Regions from separate parts of the Stenotrophomonas sp. STEN029 genome, predicted to be linked through region 1. Evidence: predicted binding sites of a transcription regulator. Region 1 holds the regulator's gene; each other region holds the start of a gene.
The links. Region 1 encodes FliA, which starts transcription of late flagellar genes. Its sites were predicted from a motif close to TAAAGTTTNNCNNNCNNNGGCCGATAA; they were not measured.
Positions count from the first base shown of each region.

Region 2: the regulator FliA is predicted to act here: its motif matches at 2,123-2,149, upstream of ACVOLI_RS10300 (HDOD domain-containing protein).
Region 3: the regulator FliA is predicted to act here: its motif matches at 2,316-2,342, upstream of ACVOLI_RS06385 (methyl-accepting chemotaxis protein).

Region 1 is NZ_JBRREC010000054.1:4,549-9,130, forward strand. Features, by position in the region: gene ACVOLI_RS12615 (chemotaxis protein CheA) at 1-1,211, opposite strand, end outside; gene ACVOLI_RS12620 (protein phosphatase CheZ) at 1,215-1,835, opposite strand; gene cheY (chemotaxis response regulator CheY) at 1,835-2,227, opposite strand; gene ACVOLI_RS12630 (RNA polymerase sigma factor FliA) at 2,241-2,990, opposite strand; gene ACVOLI_RS12635 (MinD/ParA family ATP-binding protein) at 2,987-3,871, opposite strand; gene ACVOLI_RS12640 (AAA family ATPase) at 3,858-4,582, opposite strand, start outside.
Region 2 is NZ_JBRREC010000038.1:31,143-35,724, forward strand. Features, by position in the region: gene ACVOLI_RS10285 (Rieske 2Fe-2S domain-containing protein) at 1-842, opposite strand, end outside; gene ACVOLI_RS10290 (recombinase-like helix-turn-helix domain-containing protein) at 879-1,187, opposite strand; gene ACVOLI_RS10295 (non-heme iron oxygenase ferredoxin subunit) at 1,184-1,522, opposite strand; gene ACVOLI_RS10300 (HDOD domain-containing protein) at 2,189-3,250, shown strand; gene ACVOLI_RS10305 (phospholipase D family protein) at 3,486-4,582, opposite strand, start outside.
Region 3 is NZ_JBRREC010000019.1:22,432-27,013, reverse strand. Features, by position in the region: gene ACVOLI_RS06405 (hypothetical protein) at 1-35, shown strand, start outside; gene ACVOLI_RS06400 (NUDIX hydrolase) at 38-502, shown strand; gene mnmA (tRNA 2-thiouridine(34) synthase MnmA) at 499-1,620, shown strand; gene hflD (high frequency lysogenization protein HflD) at 1,630-2,244, shown strand; gene ACVOLI_RS06385 (methyl-accepting chemotaxis protein) at 2,371-3,561, shown strand; gene ACVOLI_RS06380 (hypothetical protein) at 3,639-3,890, shown strand; gene ACVOLI_RS06375 (bifunctional diguanylate cyclase/phosphodiesterase) at 4,270-4,582, opposite strand, start outside.

The sequences.
Region 1 (4,582 bases):
TCCGGGTCGATGCCGGCGCCATCGTCCTGCACTTCGATGCTGACGTAGTCGCCTTCCTGCTGTGCGGACAGGCGCACCCGGCCCATGCGCGGCTTGCCTTGGGCTTCGCGCAGTTCGGGCGATTCGACGCCATGATCGATGGCGTTGCGCACCAGATGCACCAAGGGATCGGCCAGCGCCTCGACCAGGTTGCGGTCCAGTTCGGTATCGGCGCCGATCAGCTCCAGATCGACTTCCTTCTGCAGTGAGCGGGCGACGTCACGGGCAACCTTGGGGAAGCGCGAGAACACCTTGCCGACCGGTTGCATGCGGGTGCGCATCACCGCCGACTGCAGGCGTGCGGTGGCGATGTCCAGGGTTGAGACTGCACGGTCGAGCTCTTCGTCCTTGAGGCGCATGCGCAAGGTCTTGAGCCGGTTGCGGGCCAGCACCAGTTCGCCGATCAGGTTGACGATGGCGTCCAGCCGCTTGGTGTCCACGCGCACGGTGTGCTCGGGTTCGGCGGCTTTTGCCGCTGCCGGTTTGGCGGCGCCGGCGGCAGCGCGGGGTGCTGCGGTCGGCGGTGCGGCCGGCCTGGGTTTGGCTGGCGCGGTGGGAACGGGCTGGACGGGAACGGCGCCCGGTGCGGCACCGCCGTGCAGCTTGTCCAGCAGGGCTTCGAATTCGTCTTCGTCGATCAGGTCATCGCCGGCCTTTGCCGCTGCGATTGGCTGGGCACCGGGCGTACCGCTGCCGTGCAGTTCGTTGAGCAGCGCTTCGAACTCGTCTTCGCTGATCAGGTCGCTGTCACCCGCAGGCGCAGCGACCGCTTGCACGACTGCGACCACGGGGGCGGCGCCAACATCGAACTGTGCGATCAGCGCAGCAGGTGCGTGCTCCGGTTCGGTGCCCGAGGAGACTGCGTCGAGCATGGCCTGCAGCCAATCCAGCGATTGCTGGGCGGCGTCGAAGTGATGCGCCAGCAGTTCGGCTTTGCCGGCCCGTGCCATGCCCAGGGTTTCTTCGGCGGCGTGGCACAGCTCCACCATCGGATGGATCGCCAGAAAACCGGCGCCCCCTTTCAGCGTATGAAAGCCACGGAACACGGCGTTGAGCTGGTCGCTGTCGTGCGGTGCCTGTTCCAGCGTCACCAGCTGCTCGCCGAGGCGATCCAGGATCTCCTGCGCTTCGATGATGAAGTCGGCGGCGATGTCGTCGGCAAAAGCACTCATGCGTTACAGCCCCAGGTCCGAGAGCAGGTCGTCTGCGTCCACCTGCGACACGGCGTGGCGGTCCAGGCCATTGACGGCCGGGCCAGCCAGGCCCTGGTTGCGCGCTTCTTCTTCCGGCGGCGGCAGGCCGAGCGCGCCAAAACCTTCATGCACGCGTCGGACGATGCCGACCACGCGGCGGATGATCTGCCCGGTCAGGTCCTGGTAGCTCTGGGTCAGCGCTACTTCGGTGAGGTTGTGGCGGATGCGCTCGAGGATTTCGCCCTGTTCGGCATTCAGCCCGTCCGCACGCAGGCGCTCGGTCAGCGCGCGGCATTCTTCGGCCAGATCCAGCGTGCGGTGGGTGGCCTGCTCGGTCATCTGCACCACGTGGTCCAGGCGCGCGCAGGCGTCGTCCAGCTCACCGGCTTCGCTGGGCACGCTGGGCAGTTCGCCCAGCGCCTGGCCCAATTCGCGTGCAAGCCTGCCCAGGCCGGACATCATCGGCTGCGTGCGCAGGGCGGCGAGCGCGTCGATTTCCCGACGCCAGCCAGCCTCGTCGCCACTTTCCAATGCTGCCAGTGCGTCCTGCAGGCGCTGCACCAGGGCCGATTTGTCGCTCAATGCTTCCCCGGGCTGGTTCATCAGGCGCTCGCTGCCAGGCGTTCGAAGATCTTGCCGAGCTTCTCTTCCAGGGTCTGCGCGGTGAACGGCTTGATGATGTAGCCGTTCACGCCGCTCTGTGCGGCCTCGATGATCTGCTCGCGCTTGGCCTCGGCGGTAACCATCAGTACCGGCAGGGTCTTGAGCTTGGCATCGTTGCGGATGGCCTTGAGCAGCTCGATGCCGGTCATCACCGGCATGTTCCAGTCGGTGACGACGAAATCGAACGACTGCGTCTGCAGCATCGACAGCGCGGCATGCCCGTCCTCGGCTTCGGCGGTATTGGTGAAGCCCAGATCGCCGAGCAGGTTCTTGACGATGCGGCGCATCGTCGAGAAGTCGTCAACGATCAGGATGCGCATGTTCTTGTTCAAAAGACTTTCCTCTTCATGGTTCTTCGAGCCCGGCGTCGGCCGCCTCGAAAATCTTCAGTCGGCTACGCAGGCGCAGCGTGGCCTGGCCGTGGATCTGACAGACGCGGGATTCGCTCACGCCCAATACCGCGCCGATTTCCTTCAGGTTCAATTCCTGCTCGTAGTACAGCGACAGCACCAGCTGCTCGCGCTCGGGCAACTGGCCGATGGCCTTGCCGAGCTCGGCGCCGAACTGGCTGCGCTCCAAGACCTGTTGCGGGTTGGGGCCGCCGGTGCTGGGGGTGTCCAGCTCGCCCTGGTCTTCGATCCGCGACTCCAGGCTCAAGACCTGGCCACGCGAGGCGTCTTCGACCAGTCGCATGTATTCGGGCAGCGGCAGCTCCATCGCTTCGGCCACTTCACTGGCGCTGGCCGCACGGCCGCTGCTCTGCTCAAGCCGGCGGATGGTGGCAGCGGCATCGCGGGCGCGGCGGTGCACCGAGCGCGGCACCCAGTCGCCACGGCGGATCTCGTCGATCATCGAGCCGCGGATACGGATCGATGCGTAGGTTTCAAACGAAGCGCCCTGTTCGGCGTCATAGCTGCGCGAGGCCTCGATCAGGCCCATCATGCCGGCCTGGATCAGGTCATCGACCTCGACGCTGGCGGGCAGGCGCGCGGCCAGGTGGTGGGCGATGCGGCGTACCAGGTCGGCGTGGCGGGCAATGCAGTCATTGGCCGCGTTGCGCTGGACTTCACGGTATTGGGCGGCTGCATTGTTCATGCCTTCACCTTCTGCTGGATGATGCGTTCCAGGAAGAACTCAACGCCGCCGCGCGGGGCGGTTGGGGCTTGCCAGCGCGCGGTGCGACGGGCGATTTCGTTGATGGCCAGCGAGGCTGGCGCGGAAGGATAGAGCTTGACCACCGGCTGCTGGCGCTGCACCGACAGGCGCAGCCAGTCGTCCTGCGGCACGCAGCCCAGGTAGTTCAGGGAGACATCGATCAGGAACTTCTCGCAGACCCGAACCAGCTTTTCGTACAGGGCGCGGCCTTCATTCGGGTCGCGCACCATGTTGGCGACGACCTGGATGCGGTCCACGCCGCGCTCGCGCGAGAGCACCTTGATCAGCGCGTAGGCATCGGTGATCGAGGCCGGCTCGTCGCAGACCACCACCACGGTGTCCTGGGCGGCCTGGCAGAAGGTCAGTACGCTATCGGTGATGCCGGCGGCGGTGTCGATGATCATCACATCGAGCTCGCGCTCCAGCTCGGAGAACACATTGACCAGGCCAACGTGTTCGGCCGGCTGCAGCTCGGCCATGTGCCGGCGGCCCGAGGCGGCGGGCACGACCAGCACGCCGTTCGGGCCTTCGATGATGACTTCTTCCAGCGTGGCGCGTCCGGCGACCAGGTCGGCCAGGGTGTGCTTGGGCTGCAGGCCCAGCACCACGTCGATGTTGGCCAGGCCCAGGTCGGCGTCGAGCAGCAGGGTACGTTTGCCCATGCCTGCCAGTGCCACGGCCAGATTGGCCGAGACATTGGTTTTACCTACACCACCCTTGCCGCCAGTGACCGCGATGGTGCGTACCGGGCCGGCGGGTTCGTGCCGGGTTGCCGACAGCGGGAAGGTGTTGGTCAGCTTGGCGTACTCACGCGACTGCATTGTTCAACTCCGTGTTGCAGGGCATATCGGCCGCGCGGCGCAAATCTTCAAGGCGGAGTACAAGATTTGCGGCAGAGGCCCGATAAAGGTCTTCCGGGACGTCCTGGCCGTCGGTCACCCAGGTGATCGGCAGGCGGTGATCGGCCGCCACCGACAGGGCAGAACCGAAGCGGCCGGTCTCGTCCAGCTTGGTCAGCACCACGCCCTGCGGGTTGGCGGCGCTGAAGCGGCGCACCACTTCGTCCATGTCCTGGAAGGCGGTATTGGCCGGCAGCACCAGCAGGGTGCGGATCTGGCCGGCGGCGCGCAGCCACTGCAGCTGGGCGGTGAGGGCGCGGTCGCGCTGGCCCAGGCCGGCGGTATCGATCAGCACCAGTTTGTAGTCGGCCAGCTTCTGCAGCAGCTGGTTGAGGTCGGTGCCGCTATTGGCCTCGTGCACGGCGATGCCGAGCTGGCGGCCGAAGCCGTACAGCTGCTCGCGGGCGCCGATGCGCTGGGTATCGGTGGTGACCAGGGCCACGTCGCGGGCGGCATGGGCTTCGGCGAAACGCGAGGCCAGCTTGGCGATGGTGGTGGTCTTGCCGGCACCGGTGGGGCCGACCAGGGCGATCACGCCGCCGGTTTCCATCGGGTCGACCGGGGCGATCGGCAGCTTCTTGGAGATCAGCCCCAGCATCAGCCCGCGGGCGCGGCTGGGGTCGATGTCGGCCG
Region 2 (4,582 bases), on a different contig from region 1:
CGCGTGCGGTACATGAAGCGCCAGACATCGCGCTGCCACCCCTGCACCTTACGGATCCGCCAGAAGAAGACCCGGCAATTGGCCTCGTCCACGGGCACGGTCATGCCCACGATCCAGAACGGACCACCTGGCCCGAACTGCGCTCGATAGGGGATGGATAGACGCAGCCAGAACGCGCCGCTGTGACCAAATTCGACCCAGTCGAAGTTGACGCCGCGCTGGCCGGTTTTCTCGAAGATGAAGCCGGTGTTGGTGGGAACCACCTGCATTTCGGCGCTGCGGTCGCCTTCGGCCATGGAGTGTGAGGCCGCGTGCAGGTAGGCACCGTGCATAGGGTCCATGACATTGTCGATCGCATACTGGTAGCCGCACTGCCAGCCTGCGGTGCACAGGAAGTTGCTGTACTGGGCGCCGTCCTCCAGTTCCTCAGGCAGGAGCAACGGTGGCACCTCCGCCTGCGGATCGAGGGCGAAGTACAGGAAGATCGCGCCATGCCGTTCCTGCACCGGGTAGCTGCGCAGGCACTGGCTGCCTACCAGCGGGCAGGCGCTCACCGCGGGTACATCCCTGACCGTGCCGCTGCCATCGACCTCGACGCCGTGATACCAGCAGGCAATGCGTTCGCCCAGGTTCCAACCCATCGACAAACGTGCCCCGCGGTGTGGGCAGCGATCTTCCAGTGCATGCACGCGGCCGCCGTGATCGCGCCACAGCACGATGTTTTCACCCAGGCGGGTGATGCCCAGCGGGGCATTGGATACTTCCCAGCTCGCGACGACCGGGTACCACAGTTCGCGCAGGCCGCGGCGCAGGTGCGCTTCAATCGCTGTCTTGCTTGCCATCAATGCTCCCTCCCAGGATGCGTTGCGTGTGCAGGATCAATAGCCCAGAGCGGCAAAGGCTTTATGGAACGAGACTTCGGTCCAGGCTTTGCCGCCGGAGTCGTAAACGCCTAACTCGTTGAGCTGCTGGACCAGATCGGCGACCTCGCTGGCACCGTTGCTGAAGGCTTGCTCAAGCGCGTGTACGAGCCGCAGTTCGTGCTCGTTGGCAGCACGGGTACGGGTCTGCCAGACGATGTTGTCGTAGCGGCCGGGCTGCTCGATGGTGCCTGCGCCCGGATCATTGGTAGGCAGCGGCTTCTGCCACTGCTTGAGCTGCGGATTGAAGTCGAGTTGCATACTCATGCGACGTGCTCCAGGCCCGCGTCGATGCTGGACAGATCGATCTGTATGTCCTCGCCCTGCATCCGCAACGGATAAGTGCGCAGGTCACGGCCGCCAGGTTCGCGCAGGCAGCGGCCACTGCGAATGTCGAACACCGCCTCATGCAGTGGGCATTCGACCTTGCCGTCTTCAACGAATCCCTGACTCAGCAGGGCATAGGCATGCGGGCAGACATCTTCCAGGGCGTAGTAATCGCCATTCACCAGGAATATGCCGATTTCCTTGCCAGCGACCTTGGTCGCGAAGGGATATTCGTCGCGTACCTGCGACTGATTACAAACAGTTTTCCACGTCATGCTGTTCTGCCCGCTCATCGGTGTTGAGGGTGAGGTTTTATATTTGAAACTAAATCTCATTACAGAAACTACGATTCAACATAGCAGTCACTGGTTTGGCTGCAATAAGGAAAGTGGCCGTTTACATGTGCTGGTATTCACAGATTCGATACTTGGCGTGTTTTATTTACTTTGAATTTGCGAAGTGGGTGGTGTGTGCCCCGGAGGCTGGCAGCATTGGTTTGACTGGTGAAACTAAATCGCCATTCATATGCCTTGATTCAAGAGGTTCTGCCCTGTTTTGCGTGTTACAAGGCGCCCGTTTGTATTGCGTATTGCGCGCGTGCTGGAACCCAGGGGGCTGGATGCTGGAGGTGCGTATTGGTGATCCTGCGTAGTGCTGGGGAATATCGGTATGGCTGGGTCGGTAAATGACCAAGGCTGCGCAATGTGGGCGCCTGATGGTTTTGAACGAGAACCAATCTGTTCGGTTGAATATAGAATTGGTTATTGCCGGGTTTCTTTGGGATTTGTCTTAAAAGGGGTGAGCTTGAGTAGAAACTGGAGTGGGCTTGGCAGTGTTGTTTTATTCATTCTTGTACTCGCGGCGGCGGTGGGCGCTAAAGGAAGTCGGTTGCGAGCCGATATATAGGGCAGTTCTCCGCGCGGACCTTATCTGTTTCTCTCATGGTGATTATTTCGGCAGTGCTTGCAGCGGTTGTGGTCGGAGGCTTGGTCTGGCTCTGGCTGCGCGGCAATGACGAATCGGCGCAGCCGCAGCGACGTGCGTATTCGATTCCGGCTGCGGGGAAGGACGGCGCCGTGTCCGAGGCCCGCCCGCTTGTCTGCACCGAAGATCTGCAGAGGCGATTTGTGCTCGCTGCGCTAGGGAGCGCCGATGCAGGGGCCGATGAGCTGCGGGTGCAGCGGGCGGTGGTTGATGATGTGGTGGCGGCATTGAGTCGTGCCGACATGTCTTCGCGCTACACGCCACGGCGGCCGAACCTGCTGCCGCAGCTGATCCAGAGCGTCAATGACAGCGCCGCCTCGTCGCGTTCAATCGCCCGCATCATCGGTAGCGATGCGGTATTGGCAGCCACGCTGCTGCGCATCGCCAACAGTTCACTCTATCGACTGCAGCAGCAGGACGTGCAGAGCATTGAGCGGGCGGTGACCCTGATCGGCAACGATGGTATCCGCCAGATCATTTCCGCTGCGCTGGTACAGCCGGTGATGGAGTCGGCCAGGGGAGAGGACGCAGAGTTCGCACGGCTGCTGTGGGAGCACACCTTGCGGGTGTCACTGGCTGCGGCCGATCATGCGCGCAGTGTCGAGCACGAGGACGGGTTTGCAGCACAGTTGGCTGGTTTGCTGCTGGGGCTTAGTGCGGCCATGGCGATGCAGGCAGCCGCAGACGTGCTCGCCAAACCGCCGTTACGCATGCGCGAGCCGGGAACCCTGCTGGAAGTGCTGGCGCGGTGCCGGGGGCCTACCGCAGTGCGGATTGCCGAACACTGGAAGTTGTCGGCGCCCATCGTGCAGGCACTCAAGCAGGTGGATGCAGGTGCAGCGACAGGTTTGGCGCGGTCATTGCAGGTTGGTCAACTTGCGGCCAGCGCGGCAATGCTGCATGCGCAGGGTTTGATGAGCGAGGCAGATGCCTGCGCGGCGCTCGCCGTGGAGCTACCCGAGCATGTGGCGATGTGGCTATGGAAGCGCATGCACCAGGCTGATGGCGTGCAGGAATGAAGTGTCCAGGCGAGGGCGACGCGGGCTGGGGCGGCCTCTCCGTCGGTCGCAATGCGGTTGCTGCTATCCGACATGGCATACAACCGCGGGTCCAGTAACGTAACCCGGGTAAGCGCAGCCCACCCCGGTGGCGAGGACTTGGTGATCTGTCAGGCTTTCTGCCATCGGCCTTGGTGCCCAGCGCTTGCTCGGGCTACGGTTGGGCGGATATCGAGTAGTGTGTCGATGGCGTGGTTCAGAGCTGCGACTCCAACGGCAGCCAGCTGATCATGCGCGTGCTGGTGCGCTGCATGAGGCTGGTGTCCGGTTCGGTACGCAGGCTGATTGGAGGGGTATTGTTGCGGTCCAGCCAGCGCAGTTCGTGGTCCTTGTTGAGATAGACCCAGTAGCTGAGCTCTGCACTGGATAGGCGCAGGTATTCCTGCTGCAACCGCGCGGCCAGCACCGGGTCATCGAACAGCGCGCCCATTTCGGTATTGAGGTAGGCCGAGCGCGGGTCGAGGTTGAACGAACCGACGAAGCCGCGGCGATCATCAATGACGAAGGCCTTGGTATGCAGGCTTGCACCGCTGCTGCCGAAGGTGGATGCCTTCTCGATGTGGTCACGGGCCTTGAGTTCGTACAGCTGCACGCCGCCAGCCAGCAACGGGCGCCGGTAATGCATGTAGCCGCTGTGCACGGCGGCTACGTCGTTGGCCGCCAGCGAGTTGGTGATGATGCCGACCTGCACGCCGTTCTCGGCCTGCTGTATCAAGCCCTTGGTGCCGACCGCACCGGGCACGAAGTAAGGCGAGATCAGCAGTGATTTGTGTTCAGCGCTGCCCAGTACCTCGACCAGCCGGGTGACCAGCCATTGGCTGCTGTCGCCACCACTGGGCTTGCGAGGGGGATCGGAGTGGATGCTCACGCCGTCAGTCCAATGCAGGTCCAGCTGCTTGCTGAGATAGGCATCGGTGAAATGCGCTCGCACGCGCTGAAGATAGGGTTCGGCTTCCTGTTGGCGGGCGTCCAGCTCGGCCTGGCTGATGAAGTTGGCCATCTGCTGGTCGGTGCTGTAATGCAGGGCTGCAATCGGCACCACGGCGTCGCTGTTCCAGAAGTCATCGAATACCGTGCTGGCTTCGCTGGCCACCGGACCGGCGAGCAGCAGGTCGAGGTCGCGGAAATTCACGTCCGGGCGCGCATCGAAGTATTCGGCGCCGATATTGCGGCCGCCGACGATGGCGACGCGGCCATCGGCGATCCACGCCTTGTTGTGCATGCGGTGGTTGATGCTGAAAACCCGCTGCACCATTTCGACCAGGCGCCACAGGCCATCGCGGTTGCGGAAGG
Region 3 (4,582 bases), on a different contig from region 1:
TCGAGCTGGAAATGACGTCCAAGGACGAGTACTGAGCGTGAATGCATTGCAGTCCCAGCGATGGGCGCCACATGTGACCGTGGCCACCGTGGTCTCCCGCGCAGGGCAACTGCTGCTGGTGGAAGAAGAAAAGAACGGCCGGCGGGTATTGAACCAGCCGGCCGGCCATCTCGAGCCAGGCGAAAGCCTGCTCGAGGCGGCCGTGCGTGAAACCCGCGAAGAGACCGGTTGGGACGTGCACCTGACCGGCTTCATCGGCAGCTATCAATGGACGGCCGCCGACGGCACGCCGTTCCTGCGCTTTGCCTTCTCCGCCGAACCGCTGCAGCACCACCCGCAGCAGGCGCTGGACACTGGCATCGTGCAGGCGCTGTGGATGAGCCCGGTAGCCCTGCAGGCCGATATGGCGCGGCTGCGCAGCCCGCTGGTCTGGCATACGATTTCCGACTGGCTGGCCGGGCAGCGCTACCCGCTTTCGATTGTGCGACAGGTGGCACCGTGAGCAATCCCAACATCGTGGTGGGCGTCTCCGGCGGCGTGGACTCGTCGGTGGCAGCACTTACCCTGGTCCAGCAAGGCCTGGATGTCGCCGGTCTGTTCATGCAGAACTGGGCCGACGATGGCAGCGGCCATTGCCGTGCCGAGGATGATCGCCGCGACGCCGTGGCGGTCTGCGGCCGGCTCGACATCCCGTTCCACTTCCGCGATTTCTCCAGCGAATACTGGCGGGGTGTGTTCGAGCATTTCCTGGCCGAATATGCGGCTGGCCGCACGCCCAACCCGGATGTGCTGTGCAACCGCGAGGTCAAGTTCAAGCACTTCCTGGACGCCGCGCGCGAGCTGGGCGCCGAGCGCATCGCCACCGGCCACTACGCCCAGGTCGACCACTCCGGCGGCCGCTGGCGCCTGCTGCGCGGTGCCGATCGTGGCAAGGACCAGAGCTATTTCCTGCACCAGCTGGGCCAGACCCAGCTGGCAGCCACCCTGTTCCCGATCGGGCACATGGAGAAGAGCGAGCTGCGCCGCATCGCCCGTGACGCTGGCCTGCCCACGCATGCCAAGAAGGATTCGACGGGCATCTGCTTCATCGGCGAACGCGATTTCCGTGAGTTCCTTGGCCAGTACCTGCCGGCCCGCGAGGGCGAGATCCACGACCCCGATGGCCAGGTGATCGCCCGTCACCCCGGCGTGTTCTATTTCACCCTTGGCCAGCGCGAGGGCCTGAATATCGGCGGCGTGCGTGGGCGCCCGGCCGCGCCGTGGTTCGTGGTCGGCAAGGACGTAGCCCGCAATATCCTGTACGTCGACCAGGGCCATGACAGCCCCTGGCTGCAGTCCAACTGGCTGCGCAGCGAGGCCATGCACTGGATTGCAGGTGCCCCGCCCGCGCGCGAGTTCGAGTGCACCGCGCAGACCCGCTACCGCCAACCCGACGAAGCCTGCACCGTGAAGGTGCGTGATGACGGTACGCTGGACGTGCATTTCGCGCGCCCGCAACGCGCCGTCACCCCCGGCCAATCACTGGTGCTGTACGACGGCATGGAATGCCTGGGCGGCGCGGTGATCGCCGCCACCGATGCACCCCTGGAGCGCCGTTTGGCCGCCCCTGTTTCCCCTTGAGAGATGACCATGACCTTTTCCATCGATGACCGCGTACTTGCCCTGGCTGGCATTGCCCAGGCCTTGCAGCAGGTCCGCCGCATCGCAGAAACCGGCCATTCGGAGAGCGCCGTGGTGCGTACCGCAATGGACAGCGTAATGCGTATTGATGCCAGCTCGCCCGCTGCCGTGTACGGCAGTGCCAACCAGGTGGAACCCGGCCTGCGCCTGCTGCGCGATTACTTCCGCAACCAGGGCAAGGACGACCTGCTGCCGCGGCTCGCGCTGTCGGTGATGCAGCTGGAACGTCGCTTCGTGCGTGAAGGCGCCACGGTCGACAAGGTTGAAGCCGGCATCGAGCGCGCTGCAAGCATTGCCCAGGAACGCGGCGACAGCTGCCACCCGGACGTACTGAGCGCGATGGGCGCGCTGTATGCAGACACCATCAGCCAGCTCAAGCCGAAGATCATGGTGCAGGGCAACCCGCACTACCTGGGCCAGGCGATGGTGGTGTCGGAGATCCGGGCGCTGCTGCTGGCGGCGGTACGCTCGGCGGTGCTGTGGCGCCAGCTTGGCGGCGCTTACTGGGATTTCCTGTTCTCGCGCAAGGCCATGCTCGAAGCCATCGAGCGCCGTCTGCGCTGATTTTCAAGGCCCGCAATCGCAGCGGTTGCGGGCCTGCATCGCAAAACCTCCCGGGATTCACGCCAGTGGCCTAAAGACACCCTGCCCACTGCCGATACTGCATTCGTGACTCTCCCGAGAACGTCCATGTATTCACGTATTGCAATCCGTTTGGCAGCCCCGCTTGTCCTCACCCTTCTGGTTGTGGTCGCTGCCGTCCTGTCCTGGCCCTCCGCGGCCCTGTGGGCGATCCTGACCACCATGGTGCTGAGCTGGCTGGTGTTTGCCTGGTGGAGCGTGCATTCGCAAAGCCAGCGCTCGCCTGAGCACGCCAAGGTGCTGAAGGAGCAGGACCAGCTGCTCAACGAACTGCGCAGCTTTGTCAGCAACGAAATCGATGGTTCGCGCAGCGAGATCGAGCGCGCCCGCGAGCTGATCCGGCAGGCCGTCGGCGGCCTGGGCGGCAGCTTCGATGCGATGAGCCGCAAGTCGCGCCAGCAGAGCCAGGCATTGGCCCGCATCGTTGACCGCGCCGGTGATGAAGGTGGCGGCGGTGTCGACGTGGCCCGCTTCGCCCAGAATGCCAGCCACCAGATGGAACAGCTGGTGGAAGCACTTGAGCAGGTCAGCGGCCAGAGCAGCAACACCGTGCAGCACATCGACCAGATGGCGCAGCACCTGGATGGCATCTTCGCCCTGCTGGAAGACGTCAAGTCGATCGCCGACCAGACCAACCTGCTGGCCTTGAATGCCGCCATCGAAGCCGCGCGTGCCGGTGAAGCCGGTCGTGGCTTCGCCGTGGTGGCCGACGAGGTGCGCAATCTGTCCGAGCGCTCCACCACCTTCAACGAGCAGATCCGCAAGCTGGCCCACAGCTCCAAGGACGCGATTGCCAAGGTGCGTGAAACCGTCACCCACATGGCCTCACGCGACATGGACCGGTCCCGCGAAGCCCGCCACGAAGCAGCCTCGATGCTGGACAGTGTTGCCGCCATCAACGCCTCGCTGGGTGATGGCATGCGCGAGATCTCCGAATGCGGCCGCGCCATCGACGGCAGCGTGGCCGAAGCCGTGCGCGCCCTGCAGTTCGAGGACATCGCCACCCAGGCCCTGGGCGGCGTGCACACCCATCTTGACCGTCTTGGCGCGATCAACCGCGAAGCCGTGGCGCTGCAGGAACTGCTGCACCGTAACGGCGGCGTCTTCGATGGCGAGATGGTTAGCGCACTGCAGCGCACCGGCAACCGCCTGCGCGAAATGCGCGTGGAATGGGAACGCCCGCCGCACAAGCCGGTGTCCCAGCAGAGCATGGGCGCTGGCACGGTAGAGTTGTTCTGATTTCGCACTGCTCCATCCCTGCACCCGAGCCCCGGCCCTTGGCCGGGGCTTTGCTGTTGCTGCAACCACGCTGATATATGCTGACATCCCGCTCCACCGCCAACAGCAACGCCGAGCCAGCATCGCAGGCTGATGACGCCATGCTTCCATCACCTATCGCCAACGGCAGTCCGCTGAGTCGACGCGAACAACTCGCGCGGCTTGAACAGCATGCACGGCAGGAGCTGCTGGAACTGCGTGCACTGCGCGCTCAAGACACGCCCCCTGGTCAGGCAGAAGAGACCGATTGGCTCACAAGCAGCATCGACTGGGACCTGTCCGTTCCCTGAGACACCGCCCCAACCGGTCAACATGCGTGCGCGCACAATGCCCTTTGGGAGCGGCGCAAGCCGCGAAACACGCACATCATCAGATGAAGGCCTGCCAGCAACACCAGCTTCGCGGCTTACGCCGCTCCCACACCCGGTGAGCAGACTGGCTCGGTCAAGGCAGAAGCAGTGGAGAATTGATGCTCCGCAGCCGTTGCCGGGTCACATGTCCTCGTGCACCGCAGCTATCTTTGTAGGAGCGGCGTAAGCCGCGAAGCACGCATAGCATCGGGTCAAGGCCTGCCAGCATCGCCAGCTTCGCGGCTTACGCCGCTCCCACAGGACGAAAAAACCCGGCTGCGGATCAGGCAGCCGGGCTTGTATTTGTTCTTGCCGTCGATCAGTGGGTTGCGCTGATTGTGGTGATCGCGCCCTGGCTCGGCGATTCAAGCAACTCGCCCGGACCGCTGCGCAGCCACTGCACCATCTCGCGCGGTCGCAGTGGTCGCGAGAACAGATAGCCCTGCAGTTCATCGCAGCCCTGCTGGATCAGCATCGTTGCTTCGGCCGGGGTTTCCACGCCCTCCGCCACCACCAACATGCCCAGCGCATGACCCAGATGCACGATGGCCTGGGTAACCTCGGCGGTGCCGACGTCGTGCAACATGCCCTGCACGAAGCTGCGGTCGATCTTCAGTCGCTGCACCGGGAAA